DNA from 4 places in the Vibrio sp. RC586 genome. Region 4 is predicted to be linked to each of the others. Evidence: predicted binding sites of a transcription regulator. Region 4 holds the regulator's gene; each other region holds the start of a gene.
What was found. Region 4 encodes PurR, which represses purine synthesis genes. Its sites were predicted from a motif close to TNANGNAAACGTTTNCNTNA; they were not measured.
Positions count from the first base shown of each region.

Region 1 (3,146 bases), on a different contig from region 4:
AGTGTTATCAGATTGGTTTTTATATAGCGATTAAAACCGATTGCCAGACATAACAGACTATTTTTTTATATCGTATTGCTATATAGGCAAGGTTGGTCAATAGTGGTTTTACTGTGTTGCCAATCGTGTCGGGGGACTGAATGGAAAAAGCAAGGATTAGCGCAGTGTTCGATTACACCACATTTTTAGGTGCATCATGTGCAAAAAAATGGACTTTCACTGAAGCGATAAGCTCATTTGCACCGATTTTTGGGATTGCTTGGATAGATGCAATAAAAGAGCAGCAAAGCCCTGAAGAACGATTATGGGATGTCGCACTAAAAAAGCTTTCTACTCGATGCAGTGATGAGTCTAATTTGATCGCGTTAGTGAAGCTGGCTAAGCAAGAAGGCATTGACGAGTTGACACTGGTGATGCCCTACGCACTTGATGAGCAGCAACTTACAACGATTCAAAGCAAAAGTGCTGCGCAGATTGAATCGACCAATCAAGACGAATTTCTTATTAAGTTGTAATGGCTTGAATGAAAGACATTACATATCGATCGATTAGGTAATATAAAGGGACGTTTTCGCCCCTTTATTCGCTTCATCATTCACTATATTGGTGCATGGCTTAGCGTTCTATGAGCCCGTATTCTTTGTCTAGAATATCAATGATCTCTTGCTTTGGCTGATTGCTAAGGTGAATCGGCTGCCCAGTAATTTTTTCTGCAATACCTAGATAGGTACGTGAGATATCGAGTAATGCTTCTAATGGTAAAGCATTATCGCGTGCGAGCGCTTCACGCTCTGGCATACGTTCTTTATTGAGCAGAATGTCTGGATCAGGGAAGTAGTTCAGCAAAAACTGGCGGAAGCCTTCTTTCGAGTTTTCAACAATCTTGCCTTGCTGATACTGCTCAGCGTCCCAAATACGTGATGAATCAGGTGTGCCCACTTCATCCATATAGATCAGATTTTGTTGCCCTTGCTTATCAGTCACATAGCCAAACTCAAATTTGGTATCGACAAAAATTTGTCCCACCTCCTTTAATGCTTCACTGATTACAGCAAAGCCTTGCTTGAGCAGTGTCTCGTAATGGTCAATGTCTTGTGGCTGACTGAAGTTAAATGCCGTGTAGTTGTTTTCAATATCATGGCGCGAGATATTCACATCATCAGCTTCAGGTACTCCAGGAATGCCACGTAAAATACCTTTGGTGGATGGTGTCATTAGCAACTCTGGCAGTTGGCTATCTTTTTCTAACCCTTCAGGCAAAGTGATACCACAGAACTCACGCTCACCTTTTGTATAGGCGCGCCACATCGAACCGGTGATGTATTGACGACAAATCGCTTCAATTTTGATTGGCTGCGCTTTTTGCACAATCCAAACAAATGGATGTGGGATGTCGAGAATGTGACTATCGGCTAAGCCGTTTTGTTGGAACAGTTTGAACCAGTGATTAGAAATTGCATTGAGTGCAGCTCCTTTACCAGGGACCCCATGAACCCCTCCTTCAGCATGCCAAATACAATCAAATGCTGAAATTCGATCGCTAATCACCATGATGGCGAGTGGTGCATCATCGGCAACGGGGTAACCTTTCTCTTTAATCAGGCGTTGACTATCTTGCTCCGTCAGCCAGTACACCGAGCGAACTTTTCCGCTGTGTACTGGTTGATGAGTGCGAATGGGGAGGTCGTCATTGACGGCAAGGACTTGATCTGCAAGGCTCATTGAGACATTCCTATTTAAATTCAAACATCGTTTTGCAATTTTACTTGGTAGAAAATCGCAGGCTGAGCGCATAATACCAGAACTAATTTCTGCCGCCAGATAAAAAGCAAACGTTTGCTTTGTTTTTATTTTCTTATGAAAACGGGGCAGTCAGTGCAACGAATAAGTAGAGTGCCTGATAAAAAACAGTTCACAATCATGTTGTTTAGCAAACTGAAGTAACTGCTTTTGAGTGACCAAGTCTATCGAACTGGAGGCGACAATAGCACTAGCCGTTTGACAAGCAATCGCTTTAGCCACTATTTCAGCTTCGGAGTGTCGTTTAGAGGCTTTAAGGTGCACTATTTTACCGCAATTAATATTCTGCTCGCTCAATGCTGTAGTGTTTGGGCGTTGGCACTGTGCTGTATAGAGAATCCATTGTGAACGCAGAGATAAATGAGCGAGTCGCTGCATAAGGTTAGCTTCACTGTTTAGGTCAATGTTTGGACGTAACGCACTTGATGTACGTGATGGTGGTAGTCCGAAATGTTTGAATTCAGTGTGTAACATAATACTGTCTCTCCATACATGCTGTATGTAAATACAGTATTGTTGATTGGGTGGTTTTGCAACTCTTTTTTGGATAAAAAAAAATCAGAGATGGGGTCTTAAATGGTGGTTTTTTGTTTAAGATGTTGTTTTTTATTGAGTTGTTTTTAATGCGAAAGGAGTGGGTGTGAATTGTACGGATTGTATTTTTTGTGAGCTGCATCCGAAGCTTAATCTCTGGTTATACAGCGGCAGATGAAAACAGAAAAAGCGCCATAAAGGCGCTTTTTCAAAGGAAAAGGATGGGTAGGTCATCGGATGGCTTGTTGTTTTTCTCGGAATGCCATTTCAGCTAAATTAAATTGCCGTACATCCATACGAGCGAATTCATTACAGGTTTCACATGAGTGATGGGCTTTGCCATCAACATATTCATGTCTTGTTAGTCGTTTTGGTTGCTTACACCAATCGCAAATACCTTCTACGCTATACATTGTTTTCTCCCACCGTGACAGGCGTAAATCTCGCGCGGATTATGGCATGCTTTAATTCAAAAAGTTAACTATTTGTAATTATCCTTGTGAAGGAGATCGATTGCGTAAGCGCTGATTTTTCAAGGTTTAGATGAGCATTTCTAGGGCTTACGCTTGTTTTTGTAACGATCTGTTAACTGCGTCCATCACGATTTTAACCGCGCTATTTAATCGCTTCATTTCTTCATCACTGCCATGCAGATCTGGATGGTAGATTTTTGATAACTGTTTATAGCGTAGCTTGATGGTTTTCACATCCAGTGGTTGGTTTTGATGAAATCCCATCAAAGAAAATGCAATGGCGACTTTGTGCCCATCGAGGTCGGTGCTTTGGTTTTGCTGTAGACGTTTACACTCTAG
Region 1 covers NZ_ADBD01000007.1:396,468-399,613, reverse strand. Annotated here, with positions in the region: gene VOA_RS12335 (hypothetical protein) at 165-515, shown strand; gene VOA_RS12340 (phosphoribosylaminoimidazolesuccinocarboxamide synthase) at 616-1,722, opposite strand; gene VOA_RS20000 (hypothetical protein) at 1,873-2,274, opposite strand; gene VOA_RS12345 (hypothetical protein) at 2,565-2,747, opposite strand; gene VOA_RS12350 (J domain-containing protein) at 2,895-3,146, opposite strand, start outside.
Region 1: the regulator PurR is predicted to act here: its motif matches at 1,825-1,844, upstream of VOA_RS12340 (phosphoribosylaminoimidazolesuccinocarboxamide synthase).

Region 2 (3,146 bases), 190 kb from region 4:
AAATGGCCAAACACTCACTTCTCCCCAGAGTTCACAGTAATCAGCAAAATCATCGGCTTGTCCGAAACTTTCAAAGCCACGCAGTAAAACCAACTGCTCGCGATTAAACATCTCGCGTAATGCATCAATATCCAATTGATTAACATGAGTCGGTTTTTTTACTGGCTCAACGAGAACCCCAAAGGGTTCTAACATGGTGATTTTATATAGCATTTTAGCGTTCTCCCTATTGAGCATCTCTTGTTTGGTCTCTATGCGATTATTGGTAGAACGGGTAGGTGTTGACTAGATAACAAAATCAGAACCCAAAGTTACCGATAGCGGAACAGTCTGCTGTTGGTACAGGTGGTGGCATTAGCTGGTCAGTCCTCAAACGAATCCTGAACATTTCAAACAATTAAAAAGAGAGTGTGGAACTTGGTGAGCAATTCACACTTCAAGTTCAATCGAGTGTTCTAAACTGAAAGTGAAGGCAATCTATCTCAGGCTAGGAGGGATATTATGATTACTATTCACAGACATTACCGAGTGGCGGGTAAGCCACAACTGCATGCTCATATAGAAGTTAATCCACTAGGTAAACTATGTGTCGATGTGATGGAGACCCACCAACACCATGTCGCAGAGTTTGAGCAAGTGAAATTTGAAAAGCAGAAAGGGCATACCCGAATTGTCAGCACCAACAAAAAGCGACCTTGGCAGCTAACATTGGCTGAGCCGGATGCGAGTGAGCTGAGCCACCTTATTGAAGACGCAACGGATGAATTAGAACAGCTGATGAATGATCTTTAACTTTTGTGCTGTTCGATGATGATTCTGTGGGGAAACATGAGTGCCGAAAAGAACAACAGAGGTCAATCCATATTTGGGTTGACCTCTGCTTTTTGAACATTTCTATCGCTGAAGCGGAGACGGCTTAAACTTGAGTATGGAACTGCTCACACGCCATCATGGTGTTTTCAATCAAGCTTGCGACGGTCATAGGTCCGACACCACCGGGTACTGGTGTGATAAAGCTTGCTCGCGTGCGGGCAACATCGTATTCCACATCGCCAACCAGTTTGCCTGTATCTAAGCGGTTAATGCCGACATCGACTACAATCGCGCCTTCTTTAATCCATGCTCCCGGAATAAAGTTAGGTTTACCGACCGCAACCACCAAGACATCCGCTTGGCGAATATGGCCTTCGAGATCTTGAGTAAAGCGGTGGCAAGTGGTGGTAGTGCAACCTGCCAGTAACAGCTCTAACGTCATAGGGCGACCGACAATGTTGGAGGCACCCACAATCACCGCATGTTTACCGCGCAAGGGAATGTTATAACGCTCAAGCAGAGTAATGATGCCTTTGGGCGTGCAAGAGCGCAGTTTCGGAATGCGCTGCGCCAAACGGCCAACGTTGTAAGGGTGGAAACCATCCACATCTTTCTCAGGGTGAATACTCTCCAACACTTTGGTGGTATCAATACCTGCAGGCAAAGGCAGTTGCACCAAAATGCCATCGATTTGTGGATCGTTATTGAGTTCTTCAACCAGTGACAGCAAGGTTTCTTCACTCGCGGTGGCGGGTAAATCGAAAGATTTGGAGACAAACCCGACTTCTTCGCAAGCACGGCGTTTACTGCCGACATACACTTGTGAAGCAGGATCTTCGCCCACCAACACAACCGCTAGTCCTGGGGCTCGTAACCCAGCTTGAACCCGAGCTTTAACACGGGCTGCCACTTCTGAGCGCACCGTTTGCGAAATCAGCGTTCCATCAATATTTTGAGCAGTCATGACTTTCCTTACAGGTTTGGAGCGAAAATTTTTGCGCGCATTGTCGCAGATATTTTTGATAACATCCACAGGCAAACGTTTGCTTTGTTCTGTTTTTCGGCAGTTGAGATGAGATCGGTAAAATATTGCTCATTCGAAACAGAAAGTTAGACAAAGACGTTGATCTAGCCCGTTTAACTCGTATAATCCTCACCCTGTAGCGCGCCCTTAGCTCAGTTGGATAGAGCACGTGCCTTCTAAGCATGTGGTCACAGGTTCGAATCCTGTAGGGCGTGCCATTATTCTAAGCGCCAGCAAGTGAATTCTTGCTGGCGCTTTTTCATTTCTGCGGTTTTATTTTGCTGCTGTGAGCCACACTCTTGCGAGTACGCGAAGAGTGGAATAGCAGGATGGTGACTATCCAATGTATTGAGAATAGGCCGGATACAGCACAGAAGAATTGAGGAAATAAAGTAGCAGCCACTCCTCAATGGAGTGACTGCCGCTTGAATTAGAATTTTACTTGGTAGTTCAGGGTATAAGTACGGCCACGGCCTTTGTAGTCATACGCAGCAGCATCGTAGTGAGCGGAATAAACGATCTGCGCACGTTGACCCCAAATGGTGGTGTAGTCGTGGTCAAACAGGTTGAGCACACCAAAACCGAGACTGCCCACTGGCAATTGGTAGCTACCGACTAAGTCAAAGATGGTATAACCGTCCAACTTGTTTTGTTCGCCATCTTTGTAGTCAAACATGGTTTGGCTCTGTAACTTAACCGCCAGATCCGCATCATACCAACCCGCCCAAGCACTGGCTTTTGATGTGCTGGCTTCGCCTGCTGTCATATCTTCCCAGCCGTTATCACCTTTGACTTTCGAGACCACGTAGTGACCTGACGCACCCAATTGAACATTGGTGTGTACCCAGTAAGACGCCATAGCCTCAAGGCCGTAAACGCGTTTCTTATCTTCCACTTCTTCAATCAATAAAGTTTGCTTGTTGTAAGAAACGGATTTATCCGAGGTGGAATAGTAGGCCGCGGTTTGCAGGTTGAAACTGTCTTTTTCTAAACGGTAGCCCAACTCAAAGCTGTTGGTTTTAATGCCTGACATTTTAGAACTATCAACATTGATACTGTCTTGCAACGTCCAGTGGCTGCCGACCAGTTTATAGTTGCCTTGACCATAGTATTTCGCAGGGTCAGCCAGATCGAAACCTTGTGAGAAGTTAGCCCACACTTGCGAGTGATTATTGAGATGATAAAGCGTGCCTAAGTTGAACAGACCCACGTTGTAGTCAGTTTCGCCTCCCGGTACGGCATCGGCAGAAGTGCCTTTACCTTCTGCAATGTTTTTCTGCTGCTGGTAGCCTACGAAGTCATCGATTTT
Region 2 covers NZ_ADBD01000013.1:415,035-418,180, reverse strand. Annotated here, with positions in the region: gene VOA_RS03700 (TauD/TfdA dioxygenase family protein) at 1-213, opposite strand, end outside; gene VOA_RS03705 (hypothetical protein) at 502-792, shown strand; gene folD (bifunctional methylenetetrahydrofolate dehydrogenase/methenyltetrahydrofolate cyclohydrolase FolD) at 917-1,777, opposite strand; tRNA gene VOA_RS03710 (tRNA-Arg) at 1,979-2,055, shown strand; gene iutA (IutA-like xeno-aerobactin receptor) at 2,268-3,146, opposite strand, start outside.
Region 2: the regulator PurR is predicted to act here: its motif matches at 1,845-1,864, upstream of folD (bifunctional methylenetetrahydrofolate dehydrogenase/methenyltetrahydrofolate cyclohydrolase FolD).

Region 3 (3,146 bases), on a different contig from region 4:
AGTAGCGCGGCTTTGTCTGTCGCTTCCCAAGGAAACTCTTCACGGCCGAAGTGACCGTAAGCTGCGGTTTTCTTGTAGATAGGTTGCAGCAGGTTCAGCATCTCTTGCAGACCGTATGGACGCAGGTCGAAGAACTGGCGAACGGCTTCAATGATGATCTCTTGCGACACTTTCTCAGTACCGAAAGTTTCCACCATGATAGACGTTGGATCAGCAACACCGATTGCGTAAGAGAGTTGGATTTCACAACGATCAGCCATACCAGCAGCAACGATGTTTTTCGCAACGTAACGCGCTGCGTAAGCCGCTGAACGGTCAACCTTGGATGGATCCTTACCAGAGAATGCACCGCCACCGTGACGCGCTGCGCCGCCGTAGGTATCAACGATGATCTTACGACCGGTCAGACCACAGTCACCCATTGGACCACCGATAACGAAACGGCCGGTTGGGTTGATGAAGTATTTGGTCTCTTTGCTCAACCATTCTGCTGGCAGAACTGGCTTGATGATCTCTTCCATCACCGCTTCACGCAGATCTGGCGTTGAAATAGAGTCACAGTGCTGAGTAGACAGAACCACGGCATCAATACCCACAATCTTGCCTTGGTCGTACTGGAAGGTCACCTGAGATTTTGCATCAGGACGCAACCATGGCAGCGTGCCGTTTTTACGAACTTCTGCTTGGCGTTGCATCAGACGATGTGCGTAGGTGATCGGTGCTGGCATCAGCACTTCAGTTTCGTTGGTCGCATAACCAAACATGATGCCTTGGTCGCCTGCGCCTTGCTCTTTAGGATCGGCTTTATCAACACCTTGGTTGATGTCTGGCGATTGCTTACCGATGGTGTTCAGTACCGCACAAGAGTTGGCATCAAAGCCCATGTCTGAGTGCACGTAACCAATTTCACGAACGGTTTGACGAGTTAACTCTTCGATATCAACCCAAGCGGAAGTAGTGATTTCACCACCTACCATCACCATGCCAGTTTTTACGTAAGTTTCGCAAGCAACGCGAGCTTTAGGATCTTGCTCAAGAATCGCGTCCAACACTGCATCAGAGATCTGGTCTGCAATTTTATCTGGATGGCCTTCTGATACTGATTCTGAAGTAAACAGGTGCTTAATCGCCATGATAGCTCCAATATTTGTGGTTATTCGGTAACGGCATGAAGTGGCGCTACCGATTAATTTCGTACATTTTGTAGGCGTTTCTACATCTAGACGGCTATTTTAGTGTCGAACGCTCAAATTACAAGCTCTTTTTCTGTTTAGCCCATAACCAAACGTTTGCTTAAAAAAGTCAGCTTTGCCACTACAAAGCGAGAATGTGCTAAAAAGTGTGACAAAATCGGAGCAAAGCACCAGTAAATCGTTTGCAGCAGCAGGGGGGCTTTGCGACAATAGCCGCCACTTATTTTTCGCATCCATTCATATCGCTTACTTCCAATTTAGGAGCCGACATGTCTTCTCGCAAACAACTTGCCAATGCTATCCGCGCCCTGAGCATGGACGGCGTTCAAAAAGCTAACTCTGGCCACCCGGGAGCCCCAATGGGCATGGCGGATATCGCCGAAGTGCTGTGGCGTTCACACTTGAACCACAATCCACAAAACCCCAACTGGGCTGACCGCGACCGTTTCGTACTGTCTAACGGCCATGGCTCAATGCTGATTTACTCGCTGCTGCACCTGAGCGGCTACGAGCTGTCGATTGACGATTTGAAAAACTTCCGTCAACTGCACTCCAAAACACCGGGTCACCCAGAGTACGGTTACGCACCGGGCATCGAAACCACTACGGGCCCACTAGGCCAAGGCATCACCAATGCCGTAGGTATGGCGATGGCTGAGAAAGCTCTGGCCGCGCTGTTCAACAAACCGGGTCACGACATCGTTGACCACTTCACTTATGTGTTCATGGGTGATGGCTGTTTGATGGAAGGTATCTCGCACGAAGCCTGTTCACTGGCGGGTACGCTGGGTCTGGGCAAACTGATTGCGTTCTGGGATGACAACGGTATTTCTATTGATGGTCACGTGGAAGGCTGGTTCTCAGACGACACACCAAAACGTTTTGAAGCCTACGGCTGGCATGTGATCCCAGCGGTTGATGGTCACGATGCAGATGCCATTAACGCTGCGATTGAAGCGGCGAAAGCAGAAACGTCTCGCCCAACGCTGATTTGTACCAAAACCATCATCGGTTTTGGCTCTCCAAACAAAGCGGGTTCACACGACTGTCACGGCGCGCCTCTGGGCAACGATGAAATCAAAGCTGCGCGTGAATTCTTAGGTTGGGAATACGCTCCGTTTGAAATCCCGGCTGACATCTACGCAGCGTGGGATGCTAAACAAGCAGGCGCAAGCAAAGAAGCCGCTTGGGATGAGAAATTCGCGGCTTACGCGAAAGCTTATCCAGCCGAAGCCGCTGAATACAAGCGCCGCGTAGCAGGCGAATTGCCAGCGAATTGGGAAGCGGCAACCAGCGAAATTATCGCTAACCTGCAAGCTAACCCTGCGAATATTGCATCGCGTAAAGCATCACAAAACGCGTTGGAAGCGTTCGGCAAACTGCTGCCAGAATTTATGGGTGGTTCTGCTGACTTGGCGCCTTCTAACCTTACTATGTGGTCTGGCTCTAAGTCACTGACAGCAGAAGACTTCTCAGGCAACTACATCCACTACGGTGTACGTGAGTTTGGTATGACCGCCATCATCAACGGTATCGCGCTGCACGGTGGCTTTGTGCCTTACGGTGCGACCTTCCTGATGTTTATGGAATACGCGCGTAACGCGATGCGTATGGCGGCACTGATGAAAGTGCAAAACATCCAAGTGTACACGCACGACTCGATTGGTCTGGGCGAAGATGGCCCAACTCACCAACCGGTTGAGCAAATCGCTTCTCTGCGTATGACGCCAAACATGAGCACATGGCGTCCGTGTGACCAAGTAGAATCGGCAGTGGCTTGGAAACTGGCCATCGAGCGTAAAGATGCGCCATCTGCGCTGATTTTCTCGCGTCAAAATCTCGCGCAGCAACCACGCAGTGCTGAGCAAGTCGCGAACATCGCCAAAGGCGGTTACATCCTGAAAGATTGCGCAGGCCAACCTGAACTGATTCTGATTGCGACTGGCTCTGAAG
Region 3 covers NZ_ADBD01000011.1:16,479-19,624, reverse strand. Annotated here, with positions in the region: gene metK (methionine adenosyltransferase) at 1-1,133, opposite strand, end outside; gene tkt (transketolase) at 1,463-3,146, shown strand, end outside.
Region 3: the regulator PurR is predicted to act here: its motif matches at 1,278-1,297, upstream of metK (methionine adenosyltransferase).

Region 4 (3,146 bases):
AGTACGTGATAGCTCATAATGCACCATTTTAAATAACTGGATTTATCGCAGGGTTATTCTATTCATATTTATTAATATTTCGAGAAAAATCGTGAGAAACATCACTTTTTCTTGATGCAACTCAAGCCCCACTCAGCACATTCACAACTCATTTGCATCTTTTCACAAATAGACATGTTCAGCATGATAGCTGTTCATTTTTATGGTTTAGACTAAGAGCCAACCGATTGGGAGTGCAAAAATGATACAAGAACTGAAAATCCTCAATGAAAAACGCGCAGAAGTCTATTGGTGGTTGTCGAGCCTATTTATTAAAGAGCTGACTGAACAAGATCTCGCACACTACCATTCAGCGGAAATCCGCACATTTTTGACTGGACTCGCGGCAGAAGAAAGCCTAACCACAGATGTGAAAAGTTTGATAGAAGCGCTGAATCGTTTGCAAGATAGAACCGATGCTCAGCTTGAACTTGCTGCGGATTTCTGTGATTTATTTTTGAAGTCCGATCGTGATTCAGCTCTACCTTACGCATCTGTCTACACGGATAAAGGGCTACTAAACGGTAAACCCGCACAAAAAATGCGCGAGCTTCTCGCCACGCAAGGCGTTAAGGTGGCTCAAAACCTCAATGAACCCGCCGACCATCTCGCAATTCAGCTCGATTTTTTGGCTCACCTTGCCATTAGTGCTAATCAAAATGAACAGGCTGCGGACTTGGATAACGCATCGAAAGCACAAGCTGAATTTATCGAACAACACTTACTCAACTGGTTACCCACCTTTGTTGAGCGTTGCACTCAATTTGATGACTTTGGACTTTACGCAGCCGTTGCTCGTTTAACATTGGCATTCGTGAGACAAGACAAAGATTACCTTCAAGAGCTGAATACGAATATCGAATAAGTGTCTTGTCACTCTCTTACTTAAGGTTGCCGTTCAACACCAAACTGACTCTTTGGCACAGTAAATAGAGTTTGCCTAGACGAATTGATCGCGAAATAACTTAAAGTTTGATGAATGAATTTCGTTGCGGTGAACAGATTTGCAGTCTAAAATCCACCCGCAAACGATAAAAAACGAATAAAAATATAAACCGCTAATTTTTGGCGGTTTTTGTATTTTTATTACTTTAGGCATTGTGATTGAAGCGCTTTACGTACGGCCTAGTACCGCTCATTGCTGCACAGAGTGTGAAGATTCGCTCAGTCTCGCCTTACTTCTGCTGATTTAATTAACCAATAATATTCGCTGGCATCAGCAGTCATCGACAGGAACACTCTATGGCTACGATTAAAGATGTGGCACGCCTTGCTGGCGTGTCAACGACTACCGTCTCTCACGTCATTAACAAAACTCGTTTTGTGGCTGAAACCACACAGGAGAAAGTGCAAGAAGCGGTTAAACAGCTCAACTATGCTCCTAGCGCTGTTGCACGGAGCTTGAAATGTAACACCACTCGCACCATCGGCATGTTAGTGACGCAATCCACTAACTTGTTCTTCTCTGAAGTGATTGATGGCGTAGAAAGCTACTGTTATCGCCAAGGTTACACTCTGATCTTGTGTAACACAGGCGGCATCTATGAAAAGCAACGTGATTACATTCGCATGTTGGCTGAAAAACGGGTTGATGGCATTTTGGTCATGTGTTCAGACTTGACCCAAGAGCTACAAGAGATGCTGGATGCACACAAAGACATTCCAAAAGTAATCATGGATTGGGGTCCAGAAACCTCACACGCTGATAAAATCATCGACAATTCAGAAGAAGGTGGTTACTTGGCTACCAAATACCTGACTGACCGTGGTCATACTGATATTGCATGCTTAAGCGGTCACTTTGTTAAAGCAGCATGCCAAGAGCGTATTCAAGGCTTCCGCCGTGCTATGGCTGAGGCAAAATTGCCGGTTAATGAAGATTGGATTTTAGAAGGCAACTTTGAGTGTGATACGGCGGTGCTAGCTGCCGATAAAATCCTTGCTATGGATAAGCGTCCAACTGCGGTGTTTTGTTTCAACGATACTATGGCACTTGGTTTGATGAGCCGTCTGCAACAAAAAGGCATCCGTGTACCTGAAGACATTTCCGTGATTGGCTACGACAACATTGAATTAGCGGAATATTTCTCACCACCGCTGACTACCGTACACCAACCGAAACGTCGTGTCGGGAAAAACGCCTTTGAAATTTTGTTAGAGCGCATCAAGGATAAAGAACACGAACGTCGAATTTTCGAAATGCATCCTGAAATTGTCGAGCGCGACACAGTGAAAGACTTGACAAAAAACTAACTTTCTTGACAATTCATGACGCCTATATTTGAAAGCTTGTCACATAAATTTGACAAAACCTATGTAGCATAGGTATTAATAACTTAGCTTATTCTCACATTTGAAATACCAAGTTGTGAGAATAAGCCAAGATTGGTTAATTTTTATCAGGAAAAATGTCACGCACAGGGCAAACCATTTGAAAAAGTGGGACGCAAAGCCTCCGGCCTAAACCAAAAGTTTATGGTAGGTAGCGGGGTTACCGATGGCAAAAAATGCATACACTATGTTGACTCATCATTGACATGGCCGATGCATGCATTTGCTAATTTTCTCGGACCTGATTTGGTGGCGTATGTAACAATACTCCGAGACTAACAGCATGAATAAACCAGTATTAAAAGATTCAATGCGGCTCTTTGAGCAGCTAGGACGTGTGAAATCTCGTTCAATGTTTGGTGGCTTTGGTATTTTCGTCGACGAAACTATGTTTGCGCTTGTGGTTAATGAAACGCTGCACATCCGTGCGGACGATGCCACAATCGAAAAATTCAAACTACAAGGTTATGAACCTTACGTTTATAAGAAACGTGGCTTTCCTGTCGTAACTAAGTACTACGCTTTACCTGAAGATTGTTGGAGCAATCCAACCTCCATCTTAACTGAAGCTCGCGCTGCACTTGAAGTCGCTAAGGCAGAGCGTGAAACGCAAGCTCAAGCAAAACCTGAGCGCTTAAAAGATCTGCCTAACTTACGCTTGGCAACCGAAAGGATGCTCAAAAAAGCAGGGATTGAGAATGTTGAATCACTACACTCTCATGGTGCTGTTGAAGCGTATAAAGCGATTCAGCGTACTCACTCAGCAGAAGTTAGCT
Region 4 covers NZ_ADBD01000013.1:220,309-223,454, forward strand. Annotated here, with positions in the region: gene torR (two-component system response regulator TorR) at 1-17, opposite strand, end outside; gene torD (molecular chaperone TorD) at 242-904, shown strand; gene purR (HTH-type transcriptional repressor PurR) at 1,282-2,292, shown strand; cyclic di-GMP riboswitch class I at 2,451-2,538, shown strand; gene VOA_RS04500 (TfoX/Sxy family DNA transformation protein) at 2,654-3,146, shown strand, end outside.